DNA from 4 places in the Chryseobacterium pyrolae genome. Region 1 is predicted to be linked to each of the others. Evidence: riboswitches for the same ligand, from Rfam matches in the RefSeq annotation. Region 1 holds a riboswitch; each other region holds the start of a gene.
The links. Region 1 has a riboswitch for S-adenosylmethionine ahead of NZD88_RS10895 (alpha/beta fold hydrolase). Riboswitches for the same ligand answer to the same signal wherever they lie in the genome.
Positions count from the first base shown of each region.

Region 1 (5,079 bases):
ATCGGGTTTACCGTTTTGCTTTTCATCAATTTTAAAAACCCTGAAGCAGGACCATGCATGTACCGGCGGATTCACATCGCTCAGGTTCCATTCATAAGCAGGAAGCTGTCCATTCGGGTGCATATACCATTCCTTGGTTAAAAGAAGAAGTTGTCCCTTGGCAAATTCAGCATCAATGATAGAAAAAGGAACGCAGTGAAACGCCAGATCCCAGGTTGCATACCATGGATACTCCCATTTGTCAGGCATAGATATAATATCCTTATTGTGAAGATGATTCCATTCCGTATTTCTTACATAATCATTGAAGTTTCTTGGCGCATTATGATTCGGATCGCCTTTCAGCCATTTCCCGACATTATAATGATAGAATTGTTTATTCCAAAGCAGTCCTGCAAAAGCCTGCCGCTGGACATTTGTTTCATCCTCGTTTGTCGTTTCACTCTGAACCTCCTGATAAAATTCGTTGGTTTCAGCAATTCTTGTAGTAAAGACCTCGTCAAATTGATTAAACGGTTCATCCGTCTCATTAGGACATAATCTGAAATCAAAAGTCTTAGATTGTCCTGCTTCAATGATTTCATCAATTATAAAAGAAGCTTTGCTCCCTCTTTTTTCAGCATTTACCGTATTACTTCCGTAAACGATATGATCATTGATTCCATCCTTAAAATAAGTATTCCCGGTATAGGGGGCCCCATATAACTTTGGTGCATTGGTCTCATTTTCACAGAAAGCACTTTTCGCAGCCAGGTTTCTCGAATAGAGCTTTTTGATTGAAATGCTGTCATGGTTAATATCGATGCATCCGTCGTAAGAAGCATTCATCTGTCCTTTATAGGTGTTGTAGCCCCATTTCCAGTTATTTCTGAACCATGCAGTAGGAGCTATAACGATAGGAGCATCCTGCTTACTTCTGTTGTGAACCGTTACTCTGGCCAGAATATCATTGTGATCGGCTTTACAGTATTCAATGAAAATATCGAAATAGTCATCATTGTCAAAAATTCCGGTATCAAAAATCTCGTATTCAGGTTCCTGTTTGCTGCGTCTTCCGTTTTCAGCAACAAGATCGTCATATGGGAATGCATTGATTGGATATTTATACACCATTTTCATATAGCTATGGGTGGGTGTATTGTCCAGGTAATAAAAAATCTCCTTGATATCCTCTCCGTGGTTACCCTGAGGGTTGCTCAGACCGAAGAAACGTTCTTTTACTATTTTATCTTTTTTGTTCCAGAATGAAAACGCAAAACAGAAGATCTGCTTTACATCGGAAATCCCGGCTATGCCTTCTTCTCCCCATCTGTAGGCGTAGCTTTCTGCGTTATTATGGTTAGCGTAATGCCATGCATTTCCGTTCGGGCTGTAGTCTTCACGTACATTTCCCCATTGCCGGTTGCTTACGTATGGACCCCAGTTTTTCCATTTGGAATCTTGTAATCTTTCTTTCTCAACAATCATATTTCATCACTTTTTTCAATACGAAGGTAGTTTTTTTGAAAAATAATTCCAATTCCTTTCATCTGAAGAATTCTTAACATAGCCTTGAAACACTTATCATTACAGGATTTTTTAATATTAAATATTTTTTCTTGAAAAATTAGAAAGAAAGACATATCTTTGCAGAGCGTTCATTCAAATATTGAAAATGTTATCAAGAAAGGTTGAGGGATTAGACCCTATGAAACCTTAGCAACCCTTTGTGCAAGCAAAGAAGGTGCTACGTTCTACCAATTTATTTTGGACAGATAACTTACTGAAGTTCTTTTCAGCCATTTCCTGTGGCATTTTCAATTGTATTAAAATAATAATAGAATTGAAAACAGAACTAAACTATATTAATCTTTCGTATCAGACTTATTCCCAAAAGGAATACCATATCCCGTTGAGCTATCAGATCTTCGGGAAAGACCTGTTTACAGCACCCATTATATTGGTCAATCATGCGTTGACCGGAAATTCGAATGTTTCCGGAGAAAAAGGATGGTGGAAACAATTGATCGGTGAAAATAAGACAATCGATACGAATACATACACCGTTCTCTGTTTCAATATCCCCGGAAACGGATATGATCATTTTTTAATTGACGAATACGAAGACTTCACCCCTTCAGATATTGCAGAAATATTTTTGAAAGGTCTTGAAGCTTTACATATCAAAAACTTATATGCCATTATTGGAGGTTCTCTCGGAGGAGGAATTGCCTGGGAAATGCTTGCCAAGCAGCCACAACTCGCTGAGATATTTATCCCCATTGCCTGCGATCTTAAAACTCATGACTGGCTTCACGCCCAGTGTCTGGTTCAGAAATTTCTGCTGAACGGAAACGATGAACCCTTGCAGAAAGCAAGAATTCACGCTATGCTGTGTTACAGAACTCCACAGTCCTTAAACAACAGGTTTCAAAACAGATATCATCATGAAAATCAGCGCTTAGAGTCAGAAGATTGGCTCATTTATCACGGGAATTCATTAAACGAAAGGTTTAGTTTGAATTCATACAAGCTGATGAATCACCTGCTGATGAATATCAATACGGACAATTCTAAACTGGAGAAAATAGGAGCACGAATGCACCTGATCGCTGTAGATACCGATTTATTCTTTCCAGCTTCAGAAATCCGAATGTGCTTTGAGCACCTGAAAGAGAAAAAGAAAGATGTTTTCTATCATGAAATACAGTCAATTCACGGGCATGATGCCTTCTTAATGGAATACGAACAATTAAATAATATCATACATAATATTTTTAGAATGGAATGGCGCGAAAGCGAAATTTTATCTGACAATGACAAACAAAAAATTAGGAACAGATGAGAAATGCGAACGAAATCAAGTTTTTAAAAAACAGATCAATCATCAAATTTGAAGGAGAAGATTTCCTGGGTGAAATCGGGATCGACGGGAGAATTTTTAAGGCGCTTACCTTAGCGCGAATCAGTGTAGGGGTGATCTCCCAGCAGGCCATTGAAAATGGGCTTTCTATTCTGGTCAATGAGGCAGATGCAGAAAAAGCAGTTGCTTGTCTTATTGATGAATTTGAAGAAGAAAGAAAATCAGGAAAAGTTTCACAAATCTATAGCATCAATAATGTTTCCGTACTTGGATTTGTAGCGGAAGATTTCAATAAAGTTTTGGGAGAACTGGCCAGAAATAATGTTTTTCCCCTTCTTTTAAACCAGGTTGCAGGAGAAAACAGAGTGAATATTGTAGTGACCTCGTCACAGGATGAGAAAACGAAAAATGTTATTGAATCTGAAATTTTCAAAAAACCAAAAACCGTTCATTTAGCAATTATCGGTCATGGAAATGTTGGAAAGACTTTAATAGAACAGGTCTTACAATCTTCTGAAGAAATCAGAAGACGTAAGAAAATTGACCTTAAAGTAGTAGCAGTAGCCAATTCCAGAAAAATTGCTTTCAATAAAAAAGGTTTTAATGCAGATTGGAATGATGAGGTTTTAACAGCACAACATCCATCAAATGTTGAAGAACTGATCAACTTTTCCAAAGAAAATCAGCTGGAAAACCTGATCGTCGTAGATAATACAGCGAGCAAAGATTTTGTAAAAAACTATCACGCCCTGGCTGAAAATGGGTTTGACCTGGTTTCTTCTAACAAAATTTTCAATACACTTCCCATCGAGGAATATCGTAAACTAAGATATACGTTGAGTAAAAACAACAGACGATACCTGTATGAAACCAATGTAGGGGCGGGGCTTCCGCTAATTGACACCATAAAATTATTACATCTTTCAGGAGAAAATATCACAAGGATCAAAGGGGTATTCTCCGGTTCATTGAGCTATATCTTTAATAACTTCTCTGTGAGAAACGATAAGTTTTCAACCATCATCGGAGAAGCAATGGAAAAAGGGTATACAGAACCTGATCCTCGGGAAGACCTTTCGGGAAATGATGTGGCAAGAAAACTGTTGATCCTGGCCAGAGAACTAGACCTGATCAATGAATTCCAGGATATCGATATCCAAAATTTAATTCCGGAAAATCTTTTATCAGTAGATAAAAATGAATTTATCTCAAGGCTGGATGAGCTGGATGAAGAATACCAGAAAATCAAAGAAGGGCAAGAGCCTGGACACGTGCTTCGTTATGTAGGAGACCTTCACGGAGACCTTCAGAAAGACAAAGGTCAGCTTGATGTGAAATTGGTTTCTGTACCGGGAAGTTCTGCTTTAGGGCAGCTTAAAGGGTCAGATTCTATCTTTGAGATTTATACAGAAAGCTATGGAGAAAACCCGATTGTAATCATGGGAGCCGGTGCCGGAGCTCAGGTAACTGCAAGAGGAGTTTTCGGTGATATTTTAAGAGTAAGTGAAACTAAATAATATTAATAATGTAACAATATAGCAATGTAACAGTCTAGCAATCATTGGTACATTGTTATATTGATTCATTGGTACATTGATAATTAAACTATATGGAAAATTTTGAAACCTCCGCAATAAGAACCCAAACTGAAAGAACTCAGTTTGACGAACATTCTACGCCTTTATATCTTACATCCAGTTTTATTTTTGAGGATGCAGAAGATATGAGAGCAAGTTTTGCTGAAGAAAAATCTAAAAACCTGTACAGCCGTTTTTCAAATCCGAATGTGACAGAATTCACAGATAAGATCGTTAAAATGGAAGGTGCAGAAGCAGGATATGCATTTGCAACCGGAATGGCGGCTATTTATTCCACATTTGCCACTTTACTGGATGCGGGCGATCATATCGTAAGCTGCCAGTCAGTTTTCGGATCTACCCATACTTTGTTTACGAAGTATTTCCCGAAATGGAATATCGAAACCACCTATTTCAAAGCCGAAGATGCCGAAAACGTTGAACAATACATTAAACCCAATACCAAGATCTTATACCTTGAAACGCCTACCAATCCGGCTATTGAAATTCTGGATCTTGAGTTTTTTGGAAAAATTGCGAAAAAACACAATCTGATATTTGTTGTAGACAACTGTTTTGCAACACCTTACTTACAACAACCTATTAAATATGGTGCAGATGTTGTTGTACATTCTGCCACGAAACTTATTGACGGACAAG
Region 1 is NZ_JANZQH010000004.1:252,099-257,177, forward strand. Features, by position in the region: gene NZD88_RS10890 (MGH1-like glycoside hydrolase domain-containing protein) at 1-1,467, opposite strand, end outside; SAM riboswitch class I at 1,655-1,761, shown strand; gene NZD88_RS10895 (alpha/beta fold hydrolase) at 1,823-2,824, shown strand; gene NZD88_RS10900 (ACT domain-containing protein) at 2,821-4,359, shown strand; gene NZD88_RS10905 (O-succinylhomoserine sulfhydrylase) at 4,452-5,079, shown strand, end outside.

Region 2 (5,079 bases), on a different contig from region 1:
CAACATGGAGCTGATTGCAACAGACACTAATTCAAACTCAAAAAATGCTGCTTTCATCCTACAGACTCCCAGAACAGTAATTTCGGAAGCAATTCCCAACTGGATCAGACAGGGAATTAATTACCTTCCTACAGATCAGACAAAAGTGGGTCTCGCCCTGTATGCCCCTCATAAAAATTTTGTCCATGTCATCGGAAGCTTCAATAACTGGGCAGTGAATGACACGTATTTAATGAAAAGGGACACCACAAATCCGGATCTTTACTGGATCGAATTAAATGGTCTGACTCCACAACAATTATATACTTTCCAGTACAGAACCAATGATCTGAAAAAAGTAGCAGACCCTTATTCGCCACAGATTTTATCTTCCTATGATGATCAGTGGATCTCAAGTTCTACCTATCCGAACCTGCCAACGTTTCCTGCAGGACAGGACTTCGAAGTTTCAGTATTTAAAACCGGACAGGCTCCTTATAACTGGCAGATGACCAATTTTCAAAGACCAGCTAAAGAAAACCTGGTGGTGTATGAATTATTACTGAGGGATTTTACGCAGGAAAAAAACTGGCAGTCACTGATCAACAAGATCTCTTATTTAAAAAATTTGAATATCAATGCCATCGAGCTGCTTCCCATTATGGAATTTGAAGGAAACCTTTCGTGGGGCTACAATACTTCTTTCCATTACGCATTAGACAAAGCTTACGGAACTCCTGAAAAATTCAAAGAATTTGTCGATCTGTGTCATCAGAACGGGATTGCTGTTATTTTAGACATTGCCTTTAACCATGCAACGGGACGTTCTCCTCTGGCGAGACTCTGGAATATTGATGCCGATGGTGACGGTTATGGTGAAATAGCGGCTAATAATCCTTATTTCAACCAGGTTCCCAAGCATTCCTATAATGTGTTTAATGATTTCAACCATACAAGTCCTTCAACTCAATATTACGTTGAAAGAAGCCTTCAGCAATGGCTGACTGAATATCATATCGATGGATTCCGTTGGGATCTTACTAAAGGATTTACCCAAAACTGCTCTGAAAATGATGAAGTCTGTACCAATGCTTACCAGCAGGACAGGGTAGACATTATGAAACAGTATGCTGACAAACAATGGGCTATCGATCCGAACTCCTATATGATTTTCGAACATTTGGGAACAGATGCAGAAGAACAGCAGTGGGCGAACTACAGAATAGCGGAAGGAAAAGGAGTAATGCTGTGGAATAAGCAGACCGATCCATATAATCAGAATACGATGGGCTATAAGGATAACAGCAATTATGACAGAATGAACCACAGTCTTCACGGGTTTACCAATATGAGCGCAGTGGGATACGGGGAAAGTCATGATGAAGAAAGATTAATGTTTAAGAACCTTGCCTATGGAGCTGTTAACGGAAGTTACAATGTGACCAATTTGAACACTGCCTTAGAAAGAATGAAAACATTCGGGGCTACATTTTTTACCATTCCCGGACCGAAAATGATCTGGCAGTTTGGAGAATTAGGCTACGAATTCAGTATCAACCGTTGTGCAAACGGAACGATCAGCAGCGGATGCAGAACCGATGAAAAACCTGTTGCCTTTACATTAGGCTATGATACCAATGCAAACAGAAAAGCGGTATATGATACCTGGGCTAAAATTATCAATATCAGAAATAGCCATCAGGTTTTCAAATCTAAAACATACACGATAGAATCCAACAACCTTACCAATGATCCTGAAGGACTGATCACAAGGATTTATGTGTATGATAATGCAATAAGTGGAATGAAAAACGTTGTGGTGCTGGCTAATTATACCACTTCCGCACAAAATGTTGTTCCCTATTTCCCTTATGCAGGGCAATGGCAGAACCTGATGGATAATACGATCTCGAATTTTGCTTCTACCACAGCTCCTATTATGCTACAGCCCGGAGAGTTCAGAATTTTTGGAAATTATGCAGGTGCCTTATCAACATCTGATGTGAATGCAGCTAATAAACTATCACTTCAGATTGCAGATAATCCGGTAAAGAATGGATTGGTAAAATTGATCTATCATAAAGCAAAGAATGGGGAAATCGCCATCTTTGATATGGACGGTAAAAAACTGGATTCATTTAAGTTAAATCAGGAAAACGGAACCTATGAATTGAAAGTAGGATATCCGCCAGGCACTTATCTGGTTCATCTACGTTCCGAAACAGGCACGGCAATTCAGAAGATGATGATTAAATAAATTGAAAAAAGAGGGATGATGAAAAGACATTATCCCTCTTTTTTATGTATAGTACAGAATATATAAATCTACTTTTTGTTAATTAAAAATATTAGTCTACTTTTGCAGCAGATTATCGAGAAAGGTGGAGGGATTTGGCCCTATGAAACCTTAGCAACCTGCACGTCTCTAAAAAGTGTAAAGGTGCTAATTCCAGCCCGTTGTGGGGAAGATGAACAAAGTCAATATTCTGGCAGCAATTCCATTTCTTGAAGTCTTTTATATCTGCGGATGAGCTCCGTGGAAGCATGTTATTATTAATTTACAAGAACAAAAGATGAAAAAATTAAGCCTGTCTGTTATACTCTTGGGATCTGTTTTGGTCAATGCGCAGGAACAGGAAAAAGGAACTCAGATTGAGGATGTAGTGATCGTAGGAAACCGGAATGCCAAAAGAACAAAACTGGAAACCCCGGTTCCGGTAGATATTATCAACATAGAAAAGCTGCAGAGATCTGCTCCGCAGACTACGGTTCAGGATCTTCTGAATTATGTGATCCCGTCATTTAATACAGTGAGGCAGTCCGCTTCTGACGGGACGGAACATATTGATCCCGTAACCTTAAGAGGAATGGGTCCTGATCAGGTTCTGGTCCTGATCAACGGAAAAAGAAGACACACCACTTCATTGGTCAATTATCAGAATACGGTCGGAAACGGATCTGTCGGAACAGACCTGAGTACAATCCCAGTAATTGCTATTGACAGGATAGAAGTTCTGAGAGATGGTGCAGCAGCACAATATGGTTCAGATGCCATTGCAGGAGTTGTGAATATTATTCTTAAAAAAGATATCGGAGCATCGGCATCGGCATCTTACGGAATTAGCGGCCGCAATGATGGAGAAACGTATCAGGCCGGAATCAACTACGGATCCTCTTTGGGAAAAAAAGACAGCTATGTCAATCTTTCCCTACAGTTGAGCCATAGAGGAAAAACCACGAGAACCCAAAATCATGACCTTGATATTTTCGGGGATAATTTTGCTTATGAATTTGCCGATGATCCTGACGCGGCCAGAGCAGCCGATGATCAAAAGATAAGAGAACTGGGACTCACCCGTGATGATTTTAATTTTCAGATCGGAGATGCTCAAATCAGACAGGCCCAACTGTTTTTTAATTCCGAATATCCTTTGAGTGAAAACTTCAGGCTGTATTCCTTCGGTGGTTTCAGCATGAAAGAAGGAAAAGGTTTTGGTTTCAGAAGGCTGCCAAGTGAAACATCCAATGTAGTTTCCTCCATTTATCCCAACGGATTTCAGGCTTCTCTGGGATCCCAGGTTTATGATTTTTCCTATGCTTTAGGAGCTAAATACAATGTCAATAACTGGCTGATTGATTTAAGCAATACTTTTGGAAGTAATACATTCAATTACAATGTAAACAATACCAATAATGCTTCTTTGGGGGCGAAATCTCCGACAAGTTTTTACGCAGGAGCACACAGTTTCCTTCAGAATACGGTCAATCTTGACGTTTCTAAAAATATCAATCAGTTCAATGTAGCATTTGGAGGAGAGTTCCGTTTTGAACAGTATGAGATCAAGCCCGGAGATGAAGCTTCTTACACCCGTTATGATATCAACGGAAATCCGGCTGGCCCAGACTCTAAGGTTGACGGAAACGGAGGTTCACAGTCATTTATCGGTTTTTCACCGGATAATGCTTTGAAAAAAGCCAGGCATTCAGCGGCAGTATATGCAGATGTTTCTTATGATCTTGCTAAAAAATTAAATATAGATCTGGCTGGGAGATTTGAAAACTATTCAGACTTTGGAAATACCCTGAACGGAAAACTGGCCGTGAGATATGAATTTGTAAAAAACTATGCTATACGGGCGGCTGTCGGAACAGGTTTCAGGGCTCCCTCCCTTCAGCAGCAGTATTTTAATAATTCCTATGCGGATATTTCCACTTCAGGATCGGGAATTGTGACAAAAGGAATTTTTAGGAATGACAGTGATGCCGCCAGAGCGCTGGGATTTGATAAATTAAAGCAGGAAACATCAGTAAATGCAAGTGCCGGATTTGCTCTAAAGCCTGCCAACAGGCTGCTTGTTACTATTGATGGCTATTGGATCAGAGTGAAAGACAGAATTGTGATCACTAGCAATATTACAGATCCAAGACTGGCTGAGTATAATGTAGAAAGCGGAAGGTTTTTTGCCAATGCAATTGATACCGAAACAAAAGGTGTTGATGTGGTGGTTACCTATGACTGGAAATTGGGTGCTGGAAATTTAAATATCAATCTGGCAGGAAATTATACAGAAACAAAGATCAAAGATTTTCATTTTCCTGAAAAATTAGTACCTGCCCAAAATGAATTCTTCGGGCCGGACCAGATCAATATCATCGAAACCCTGTCTCCAAAAACAAAAGCTTCCCTGGGACTGAATTATGCCATTGGAAAATTCAATTTCATGGCAAGAAATACGTATTTTGGTCAGGTCATAAGAGATGGGTATCCTTTTGGGAAAGTTCAGAGTTTTACCCCTAAAGTAGTAACGGATGTGAGCGTAGGATACGATATCACAAAAAGTATTAATCTGACGGTGGGCGCCAATAACGTATTTGATGTCTTTCCGGATCTTCAGATTTATGAAAATTCATATTATGGAGTATTTAAGTATGCTCCGGTTCAGATGGGAACACTGGGGAGCTATTTCTTTGGAAGACTTAATTTTAATTTTTAACTGCGAAATGAGTACTGCTACACACCAGATCGGCTGGAAAACCGCCGCTGCTATTGTCGTTTCCAATATGATCGGGACGGGGATATTCACCACTTTAGGCTTCCAG
Region 2 is NZ_JANZQH010000005.1:197,347-202,425, reverse strand. Features, by position in the region: gene NZD88_RS12400 (alpha-amylase family glycosyl hydrolase) at 1-2,236, shown strand, start outside; SAM riboswitch class I at 2,346-2,454, shown strand; gene NZD88_RS12395 (TonB-dependent receptor plug domain-containing protein) at 2,553-4,973, shown strand; gene NZD88_RS12390 (APC family permease) at 4,894-5,079, shown strand, end outside.
Region 2: linked by a shared signal. The riboswitch ahead of NZD88_RS12395 (TonB-dependent receptor plug domain-containing protein) and the one ahead of NZD88_RS10895 (alpha/beta fold hydrolase) in region 1 are both predicted to bind S-adenosylmethionine.

Region 3 (5,079 bases), on a different contig from region 1:
TAAAAGCAACTGGGTCATAATATTGAAGATCCAGAAACCTTTATTGTTTAAATTGTCGATCTCATGCTTCTGATAACCGGCATACAGATACATGAAATTAATTTTATCAGGATTAAAATCAAACTTCATGATCTCGCTCATCGGCTTGCTGAAGATCATAAACGGAATCGGAAGACCCAGGTTGAAGTTGTGAATTTTCATATTGGAAATATTCACCTGCTTGTTGAAAAGGTTCTTACCGTCTTTCATCACGATCTGAGCGACCTGGTCTTTAGCAGAACTTACGCTGTATCCAATAAAAGCATAGTCAAAAGCTGATACTTTTAATTCATAATTATCAAAGATCGTAGGCTGAAGATCCGGGTTACCCGTGACCTGTGTATTCGGGCTGCCAAACGTTACGTTATTCGGGTTCAGGGCAGAAATACTCGGAAGGCTGATCTTTTTGTTGTAGTTCGCTGCAATGTAAACCTGGTTCATCAGGTTGTATTGTACGCTGGCATTAGGAAAAAGCTTAAACTTATTAAATGTTGTAAGATCTCTTTCAAGAACAGCGCCGTCCTTTATTGTTCTTGTAATCCCTGAAATATCATAATTTTCAGCACGGGTGCCTAAAATAAAGTCAAACTTCTTAAGTTTTGCCTGAAATTCAAGATAAGTAGAAGCTGTTTGCCTCTGATATTCTAAATTGGTAAGCCCTTTACTTTCCGTATCATAATCCTGTCTTTCATATAAACCGCCTAAACTCACTTTCCCGCCATCCAGAAGTTTTATCGGTTGAGAATAATCGACCTTGAAATTCGCGATCCTCATATCCGATTTATTATTAAGAACATCATTAATCCCGGCATTACGGAAAAATTGCCCGTTATCAGTATAATTACCTTCCTGGAAAAAATTATCCTGAGCAAACTTACTGTCAGATTTCGTATATCCAAACTGGAAGTCCAGCTTTTGAGACTTGTCGCTGAAACGCTTCTGATACGTCACGACCCCTTCTTGTCTTAGATTGTTGGTATGAGCCACATCCGATGCTTGATAATCAGCTTCCCGATAGGTGATAGGATTAAGGTTGACAAGGATATCGGCAAGCCCTCTACTTGCGGTATAGTTGTCGTTATTGTTGTGGTAAATATCGTAGTTCACCAATAATCTGTCCTGTCCAAGATCAAAAGTAAGACCTGATTTCGCAAAATACCCACGTCCTATTCTGTCGGTATTGTTATGAAGAATTACGTCCTGATCACCGTTCAGCATACTTTCACGGTAATTCTGACCCACATTCAGCTGCCAGCCGAATAGTTTATTTCTTGCATTCAGATTCACAGAATGCGTTGTTCTGCTTCTGAACTTATCGTAGTTGGTAAATGAGTAGTTTCCCGAATAGGTTGCCGTTAAATACTTATTAGCGTTTTTATTCGTAATGATATTCATGATTGCTCCTCCTGAAGTGGCAGGGAATTCTGCTCCCGGCTGCGTAATTACTTCAATTTTTTCTACCGAATTGGCAGGCATTCCTTCAAGGAAAGAATTTAATTCATTGGAGGTAATATTTAGAGGTCTTCCGTTCAGGTACACATCCAGGATTTTACCCTGATACATCATTCCTGCAATATCGGTAGCCACCAATCCGGGAAGTTTTTTAATCCCTTCCAGAACGTTACCGTTATTCAGCTGTGGCTGTTCAGAAAAGTCAAAAATCGTACGATCTGCTTTCTGTTCAACGGCTTTTTTAGTTTTCGTAATAACTACGCCTTCAATTTGCTTTTCCTTCTCTGCATTATTGCTGCTCTTCTCTTGCGAATAGGCAAAAAAAGATCCCAACAGGGATAAAGCTAATATAGTTTTTTTCATAATGTTTTTTACTACTGTTCAGTTAGACGTAAAAAAGAACAATTTGTTACGGTAAAATTTGCGAAAAGTTAAATTTTTAAGCAATTATTTTTTTTATTCCGAAATAATTATATCTTTGCCGTGTAATTATCAAGAATCTCATAGATGGGATAGCAACCTGCAAAAACAAGCAAGGTGCTAAAATAGATAAGCCGGTATGCCCGGAAAAAATGTTTATTCTCTATTTTCTACCCATCTTGACATTTTTGTTTTAAAAATAAAATCAATGTTTAAAGACAAGGGAAACCACAAGACCAATTTAAATTTTCGTTTCTCAGATCATGAAGTGTCCCTTCATTATTCTGACCTCTTTTCATGCCATTTTCACATGCGCATGTGTTGTTGTTTTTAGACTTCTTTAAAAAATAAACCCAACATTCAGGCTTTTCACGGTAACCTTAAAATAAGGTTACGGGAATACTATTGCCAAAAATCAAACAAACAATCAGTAATAAAAAAATAGAAAACACATGCGCAATTTTCAGAAAAAAACAATCATAGCTTCAGCGGCACTCATTTCAGTATTTTACTTTGGACAGTCGGATTCGGCATCATCCAAAAAGATCGATGATGTAGTTATTCTGGGGTCGAGGGGATCCGGAAGATCTCTTACAGAAACTCCGGTTCCGGTAGATATCATCAATATCTCAAAAATCTTAAGACAAAGTCCTGTTAATAATATAAGTCAGGCCCTCAACTATGTGGTGCCTTCATTTTCTTCTACCTCACATACGGTCAATGACGGAACCGATTTTGTAGATCCTGCCCTTCTCAGAGGACTGGGTCCGGATCAGGTTCTGGTCCTGCTTAATGGAAAAAGAAGATATCAGTCTTCTCTTATCAATGTTACATTGACTCCCGGGAGAGGCTCGGTAGGGACGGACCTTAATGCTATTCCTGCATTTGCCCTGGAGAAAATTGAAGTACTAAGAGACGGAGCTTCTGCACAATACGGCTCTGATGCCATTGCCGGAGTCGTGAATTTGGGTCTTAAAAGAAGGTTGGGACTGTCAGGACAGGTTTTCCTTGGGGGATACGCTTCTCCGGTCGCCAATAATTTTTCCGCAGGAATAGACGGACAGACCATTTCAGCCGATCTGAACTATGGAGCGAAAATTGGTGAGAAAGGCTTCATTAATGTAACAGGATCCGTACAATACCGTGATCCGTATTCAAGAGCGGGTGTACGAGAAGGTAATATTTATAATGCTTATAATGCTATTAATTACCGGGCATTACAGGATGGAGTGAATATCGATGGACTGTATAAAAACATTACCAATACTTTCAACAGTCAACAGATCATCAATACCGTCAAGCAGTATGCCTCTCAGGTTGGTTATTTTTCACAGGATTTTAAGAATCAAATATCAGGAGCCAACAGCATTGCTGCATTGCAGGGTTTACTAGGAAAAGACTTTACGGACCAGGAGCTTACTTACAGAGGGTTGGAGAGAAAGGATTTCAGTCTGAGGGCAGGACAGTCCAAGCTGCAGTCAGGACAGCTTTTTTTCAATTCTGAAATTCCGGTGAATGAAGACTGGAAAGTCTATTCCTTTGGAGGGTATAGTTATCGTTTGGGAAATGCCGGAGGATTTTACCGTCTTCCCAACACAGAAAGGAATATCAATGCCATTACTCCCAATGGATATTTGCCGCAGATTGAAGCCAATGTGAATGATTATTCCTTAGCCGGAGGGATCAAAGGGAAATGGAACGGCTGGAATGTAGATTTGAGCAATACTTTCGGGAAGAATGCTTTTAATTTCGGGGTCGTCAATACATTTAATGCCTCTCTGGGAGACAGCTCACCCAGAACTTTTAAAGCAGGAGGTTCTGAATTTTTACAAAATACCCTGAATCTGGATTTCTCAAAAAAATATGATGTCCTTCACGGCCTGAACGTAGCCTTCGGAGGAGAATACCGTTATGAAAACTATAAAGTGAATGCAGGAAATGAAAACTCTTATGTTTCCTATGATATTTTTGGACGTGTAGTGACTGGTGCTACTCCTGACAATGAAAAAGCGACTGACTTTTTTGGAGTTACAAGACCTGCGGGATCACAGGTGTTTCCAGGTTTCAGTCCGGATAATGCAGCTTCAGGAAGCAGAAACAGTGTTGCAGCATATGCTGATGTGGAAATTGAGCCGACTGATTGGTGGTTGGTAGAAGGAGCGGTACGGTACGAAAACTATTCCGACTTTGGTTCTACCTTTAATTATAAAGTAGCCACGAATGTAAAACTGGCTAAAAATTTTAACTGGAGAGGAGCGGTTTCCACAGGATTCAGGGCGCCTTCTTTAGCACAGATTTACTACAGCTCCACGTCTACATTGATCCAGCAGGGAAAAACAACACAAGTCGGGACTTTTAGAAATAATTCTGAAGCAGCTCAGGCCTTAGGAATTCCAAAATTGAAGCAGGAAACTTCACAGTCTTACAGTACGGGGATTACCTGGAAGATTCCAGCTTTAAGTCTGGTCTTTACAGCAGATGCCTATCTGATCAAGATTAAAGATAGAGTAGTGCTTACCGATTTATTTTTCCGTCCAGACAAGATTAACAACCCTGATGATCAGGTATTGCAAAGTGCTTTTGATATCGCGCGAGCCAGTGCTGCGAATTTCTTTGCCAATGCGGTAGATTCCCAAACCAAAGGATTGGATATCACCATCTCTCAGAATTCAAGGATTTCGGAGGGAATATCTCTGGAAAATAATCTGGGGCTTAACCTGAATCAGACCAAAAGGATTGGTGATATTCATGCCTCTCCTAAACTGGTAAGCCAGATCGATAATTATTTCTCTGAACCGAACAGAGTCTATTTTGAAGAAGCTGTACCGCACATAAAAGCAACCCTTGCTAATACCCTGAAATTCTCTGCACTTACGGTTGCTCTTAGAAATTCCTACTTTGGAAAAGTGACAGATGCTGATGTGCTGGATGCCAATTTTGACGGAGTTACAGAAAGTAGAGAGCATTTTGTTTTAAATGACCGTATTGTGACCGATCTTTCTGTAGGATATGATTTTAACAAGAATATTTCGGTGACGGTAGGAAGCAATAACATATTCAATATACTGCCTTCCAAAAGCCCAAATATAAGTTCATTGACTGCTGATAACCAGTTTGTGTATTCCAGACAGGTTTCTCAATACGGGATAGGAGGACGTTTCGTTTTCG
Region 3 is NZ_JANZQH010000005.1:116,535-121,613, reverse strand. Features, by position in the region: gene NZD88_RS12045 (outer membrane beta-barrel family protein) at 1-1,854, opposite strand, end outside; SAM-I-IV-variant riboswitch at 1,976-2,074, shown strand; gene NZD88_RS12040 (TonB-dependent receptor plug domain-containing protein) at 2,364-5,079, shown strand, end outside.
Region 3: linked by a shared signal. The riboswitch ahead of NZD88_RS12040 (TonB-dependent receptor plug domain-containing protein) and the one ahead of NZD88_RS10895 (alpha/beta fold hydrolase) in region 1 are both predicted to bind S-adenosylmethionine.

Region 4 (5,079 bases), 140 kb from region 1:
AGGCACGTCCACCGGAACTTCCGTTAGACATCAAGGACGTATAATCTGTATCCAGGATTTTTCCTCCGATGCTGAACGTCAGTAATCCTGATACATCAAAGTTTTTGTAAGCAATACTTGTGGTAATCCCTCCGGTCACTTTAGGCAAGGCAGATCCCTGGAAAGTTCTTGTAGCTTTTGCATATTCGGAAGTGGTTCCGTCTATTGTATTTCCATTGGCATCCTGATAGATATATCTCCACAAAGGCTTTCCGTTGGAAGGATCTACGCCTTTCCATTCCTGAAGATAAAAATCATATATAGAACCTCCCACATCCAAACGCTTGGTTCCGGTTATAACGGCTCCTTTTGGCAGCTTTGTAATCTTATTGTTTAATGTGCTCAGATTCAGATCTACATTCCATTGGAAATTATCATTTTTGATAGGAGTTGTGAACAATGAAAACTCAAAACCTGTATTCTGTATCGTTCCAACATTAAAAGGGAAATCACTGATTCCTAAAGATGGAGCCACCGGCATATTAAACAAAAGATCCTGACTTTTTCTTTTAAAATATTCGATATTACCTTTCACCCTGTTATTCAGAATGGCAAACTCAAGACCTACGTTTAAATTGAGATTGGTTTCCCACTTAACATCATTCGTCTGTATTTTTTCAAGAACGGTTCCCGGCTCACCCAGATTATTGTAGAATTTGTATAGTTCCTGATAAGCATAATAAAGCGAAGATCCGTTTGGTCTCCGTAATTTATCATTTCCCTGACCACCATAACTTGCACGTAATGTAAGCTGATTGAAGATATTTAAATCCTTGATAAAATCTTCATTCGAGACTTTCCATGAACCTCCCACAGACCAGAATTTCCCCCATCTGTTATCGGCAAAGAACCTTGAAGAACCGTCTGCCCTTCCTGAAACTGATAAAAAGTAGGTATTGTTAAAATCATATTCTGCTCTTCCTAGGAAGCTCAACAGGGAAAACTTGTCACTGTTCCCACTGAAACTCCCCAATAAGGCTGCGGCATCAGGCTCATAATAGTAAGGCAAAGAAAACTGGCTTCTGGAACCTGAAATCGTCTGAAAATCATATTTATAAAATTCCTGACCTCCTAAAATATTGATATGATGCTTCCCGAATTTCTTGTCATACGTCAGAATATTACTGGTCGTATAAGAAAGTGTTCTGCTGTTTGATCTCGTTACAGAACCCCCGATTTCACTTCCTTCACCAATAAGCGGATTCGAGTAATAATGTCCGTTGTAATTCACTAAATCGACAGAAAAACTGGTCTTAAATTTCAGTTCGGGTAGGAAGGTAAATTCTAAAAATCCTTTTCCTGAGAAATTATCTTCTTTATTTTCATTTTTATCCAAAGGCAACGTTGCTGCTGCATTCTGATTTTGCAAAGCACTGGTAGGCCTGTACTTTCCGAAATCATAGATCCTGTTCCCTTCTGCATTCAGCTTGTAGCTTCCATCATCGTTTCTTTCGTAATACGGATAGAACGATGGAACTACTCTTGCAGCCTGAATAATATTGTCCTGTCTGGAATCTGAAGATGGCGGTGCGTTCTGGATACTGTTCGTATAGCTTAAATTCACGCCTGCATTCAACCATTTTTTAACTTCTGAATTGATTTTCAATCTCGTTCCAAATTTTTGAAAACCTGACTCGATGGCAATTCCCTTATCATCTAAGTAGCCCAATGAAAAGAAATAATTGCTTTTCTCACTGCCTCCGCTGATATCAAAATCTACCTGACTTCTGGAAGCCGTTCTTTGAAGAATATCCCGCCAGTCATCATTCCATAAAGGTTTTGCACCGGGAAGAAGTTTTCCGTCCGCCCCTACAGGTTTTGGATAAGCAGCGCCGTAAGGGTTGATTCCAAGGGCATTAACCAGGTTGTCACTTGCCATCTGCCCTGCCTGCTGAGAAGATATCTGAGGAGATTTGTAACCATTCCTCAATGCTTCCCAATACAGCTGAAAATACTGATCTGTACTGACTTGCTTATAATCTTTTACCGCTCTGCTGGAAAATCCCTGGCTGATATTAAAATTAACTCTTGATTCTCCTTTTTTGCCGGATTTCGTTGTAATAATGATGATTCCATTGGCTCCTCTTGAACCGTATAATGAACTTGCCGTAGCATCTTTCAAAACACTGATGGATTCTATATCATTAGGACTGATGGAATTAATGTTTCCGTCAAAAGGAATTCCGTCTACTACGTAAAGAGGATCACTTGAAGCGCTTATGGAACCTACACCTCTTATCCTGATGGAAGCCGTAGATCCCGGTTGCCCCGAAGCACTCACAGCCTGAACCCCTGCAACCTGCCCTTCAAGTGCTTTCGTAATATTGGTAACAGGTCTGTTATTGATCTTATCGCTGGAGATGGTGGCTATTGAACCTGTGTAGCTTGTTCTTTTCGCTTTACCATAAGCTATCACTACCACTTCATCGATTTCTTTTTCTTTGATCGTATCTTTTTTGGGCTTGACTTCCTGTGCGTGTACACTGATCATCCCCAGGAAAAATACAGCGACTGGTGGAAGCCAAATTTTAGAATTAATTAAACCTTTACTAATCATAATCAATTTTATTTATCATATATTAAAAATTAACCCTTTGCAGAAAAGTCAGCAAAGGGCATCGATAAATACGATTAACCAAATGCTTATTTTTCCTTTAAAGGCTGAATGTAACACCTTGCACAGGGGCAGGTTGTCAAGACTTCACAGGGTCAGTTCCCTCCATCTTTCTTTATAAGCCGATCGAAATAGGTCTGCAAAGCTAAAAACAATTAGTCTACAAAACAAGTAGACTTTAATTTTTTTTATGATAGATTTTCAAAAATTAACTTAAATACATTGTAAAAACCACAAAAATAGAGGCTTAAAACCATTATCGATTTCCTTACACATGATAAATATCAGTAAACACAATGGAGAAACTATACCATGAGATTTGATAATAAAAAAATGACGTCAATGACGTCATTTTTCAGATTACTCTGATTATTTTTTATAATTTTCAGCTAAATATTATCTTATTGCCATTACTTTATCTCTATTTTTTTCCATTTCGCTATTGAATTTCTGCTTAATTTAAACTCCTCAGCCACCTTTGTATTACTAAGCTTGTTTTTCTTTTGATATTCTAAAATCTCCATGATCGTCACCCTATCATAAGACCTCATTTTTTGATTAAATAATGAGGTCTCCAGATTTTCACAAGTGAAAATTATTTGATTCAGTTTAATGACATCCAATGTGGATAAAACTTCTTTCTGTAAAATGGAACTACAGGATTGATATTTTTCAGGATACTTTTTAAAAATAAGGTCGGAGTATATTTTTTTATAATTTGGACCTGAGCTTTCCATACATTCTTTTTATTTCTATTTTAAAAACTATTTCATTTTCGTAAAATATAAACATGACCGTTTTTCTCCAGAAGCTTCCCGTTTCCAAAACATATGTCCAAACATTGGATGGATAGAAGTTAAACTCCTGTCCCAGCAGCTTTACAACCTGGGCTTTATCTTGATTTAATAAATAATCAAATTCATATTTCTTCTTCATTCCATCTCATTATACTTACTCATCCATTTATACAGGGTGGTTTTGGGAATTCTATACTCTTCTATGACCTGAAATTTTGTTTTCTGTCCTGTATTAATTAATTCTAAAATAAAATCTACAACCTGTCTGGTATATACATTTTTCCTAAAATTAGGAGGAAAGGTTCCGGTGTTTGATGCTATATGATGGGAGTGGTTTTCAGGAGCAAATAATATAAGATGCTGACAATAAATTCTGAAAAAATCGTATTCGAGGAGTTTACACCACCTGAGAAGAACTTCTGTATCCAGATCTTTGCGGGCATACATTGCATTAATTTCTTCCTCAGTAGCTTTATGAAAACTGCAGATACGGATCATTGAAATTTCCATTTCCTCAACTCTTTCTCTTATGCATTCTCCAATATGAATATTTTTAAAATTAAATTTCATCAGATTCTCCTTCCTGTATTTTTTTAAGATATGATCTTACTTTTAATCTATTGAAAATAGGAAAGAAGAACTTTCCACAGTTCCCCTTTCCAATATTCAATGAATCATTCAATTAATATAATCTCTGAATGGATACGAAAACCTCCAATGTATTATCTAAAGTACTGGAATCATTAGTCGTATTCCCATTCCCTGCACTTGTAAAAGATTTATTATCTATACGCAATGCATAATAGACTCTATACCATTTGTTATCTGCAGTAGTAATGTCAAAAGTAACGGTCTCGTTTCTGCCATAGGTAAGATACACTCCGTCATCAAATTGTGCGTAATTATTGGGAAAGACTAATAAATTGGCACCATGAGAATCTCCTGTGTGGGTAGATACTTCTGAAACCCATACTTTTGCATTGGCAGCTGTAATATTATAAAGACGCGGATCAAAATTGGTATTGGACCCATTCGAATCAAATGCATTAGGCGAAGTGATGAAAGCATCCACTCTGAACGTATTATTAATGATCGGAAGATCGTTAAGAAACTGGCTTAAAAGAAACGACGTGGTCTTACGTGGAATTGAAGAATGATAATATACTAATTCTCCTGGGGCAATAACAGCTCCGGCTCCTACGGTAGCACTACAGGTCTGCCCTCCAATATCTAACGGGAAAGTAGTAAGTGTAGGACTTGAAGCGGTAGGCATTCCTGACACTGTATATGTAAGAATTCCTGATCCGACATTAAAATTTCCGGCAGCCAGCGTTGCGGTAAGCCCGTTGACAGGGCCAATAGCCTGCGCAGCATAAACACCTCCATTTCCTCCTGTATATGGCACACTCATGGTTCCTGTATATGGAGTACCTGCGGTATACGTCCCCGGAGAAAGCGTTACCCCGTTACAGGTAATAGTTCCTAAGGTTCCGGGCGCAAGAGAACCATTACTAAATGTTCTCCACTCTGTACCGTTCCAGAATACATAACCTACATAGCTAAGTCCTGCAGTTCCCAGATTATACACAAGCAGACCTGCCACCGGTGAAGGAATTGTAGCCTGATCAG
Region 4 is NZ_JANZQH010000004.1:109,793-114,871, reverse strand. Features, by position in the region: gene NZD88_RS10170 (SusC/RagA family TonB-linked outer membrane protein) at 1-2,596, opposite strand, end outside; SAM riboswitch class I at 2,680-2,777, opposite strand; gene NZD88_RS10165 (hypothetical protein) at 3,365-3,589, opposite strand; gene NZD88_RS10160 (transposase) at 3,586-4,020, opposite strand; gene NZD88_RS10155 (hypothetical protein) at 4,133-5,079, opposite strand, start outside.
Region 4: linked by a shared signal. The riboswitch ahead of NZD88_RS10170 (SusC/RagA family TonB-linked outer membrane protein) and the one ahead of NZD88_RS10895 (alpha/beta fold hydrolase) in region 1 are both predicted to bind S-adenosylmethionine.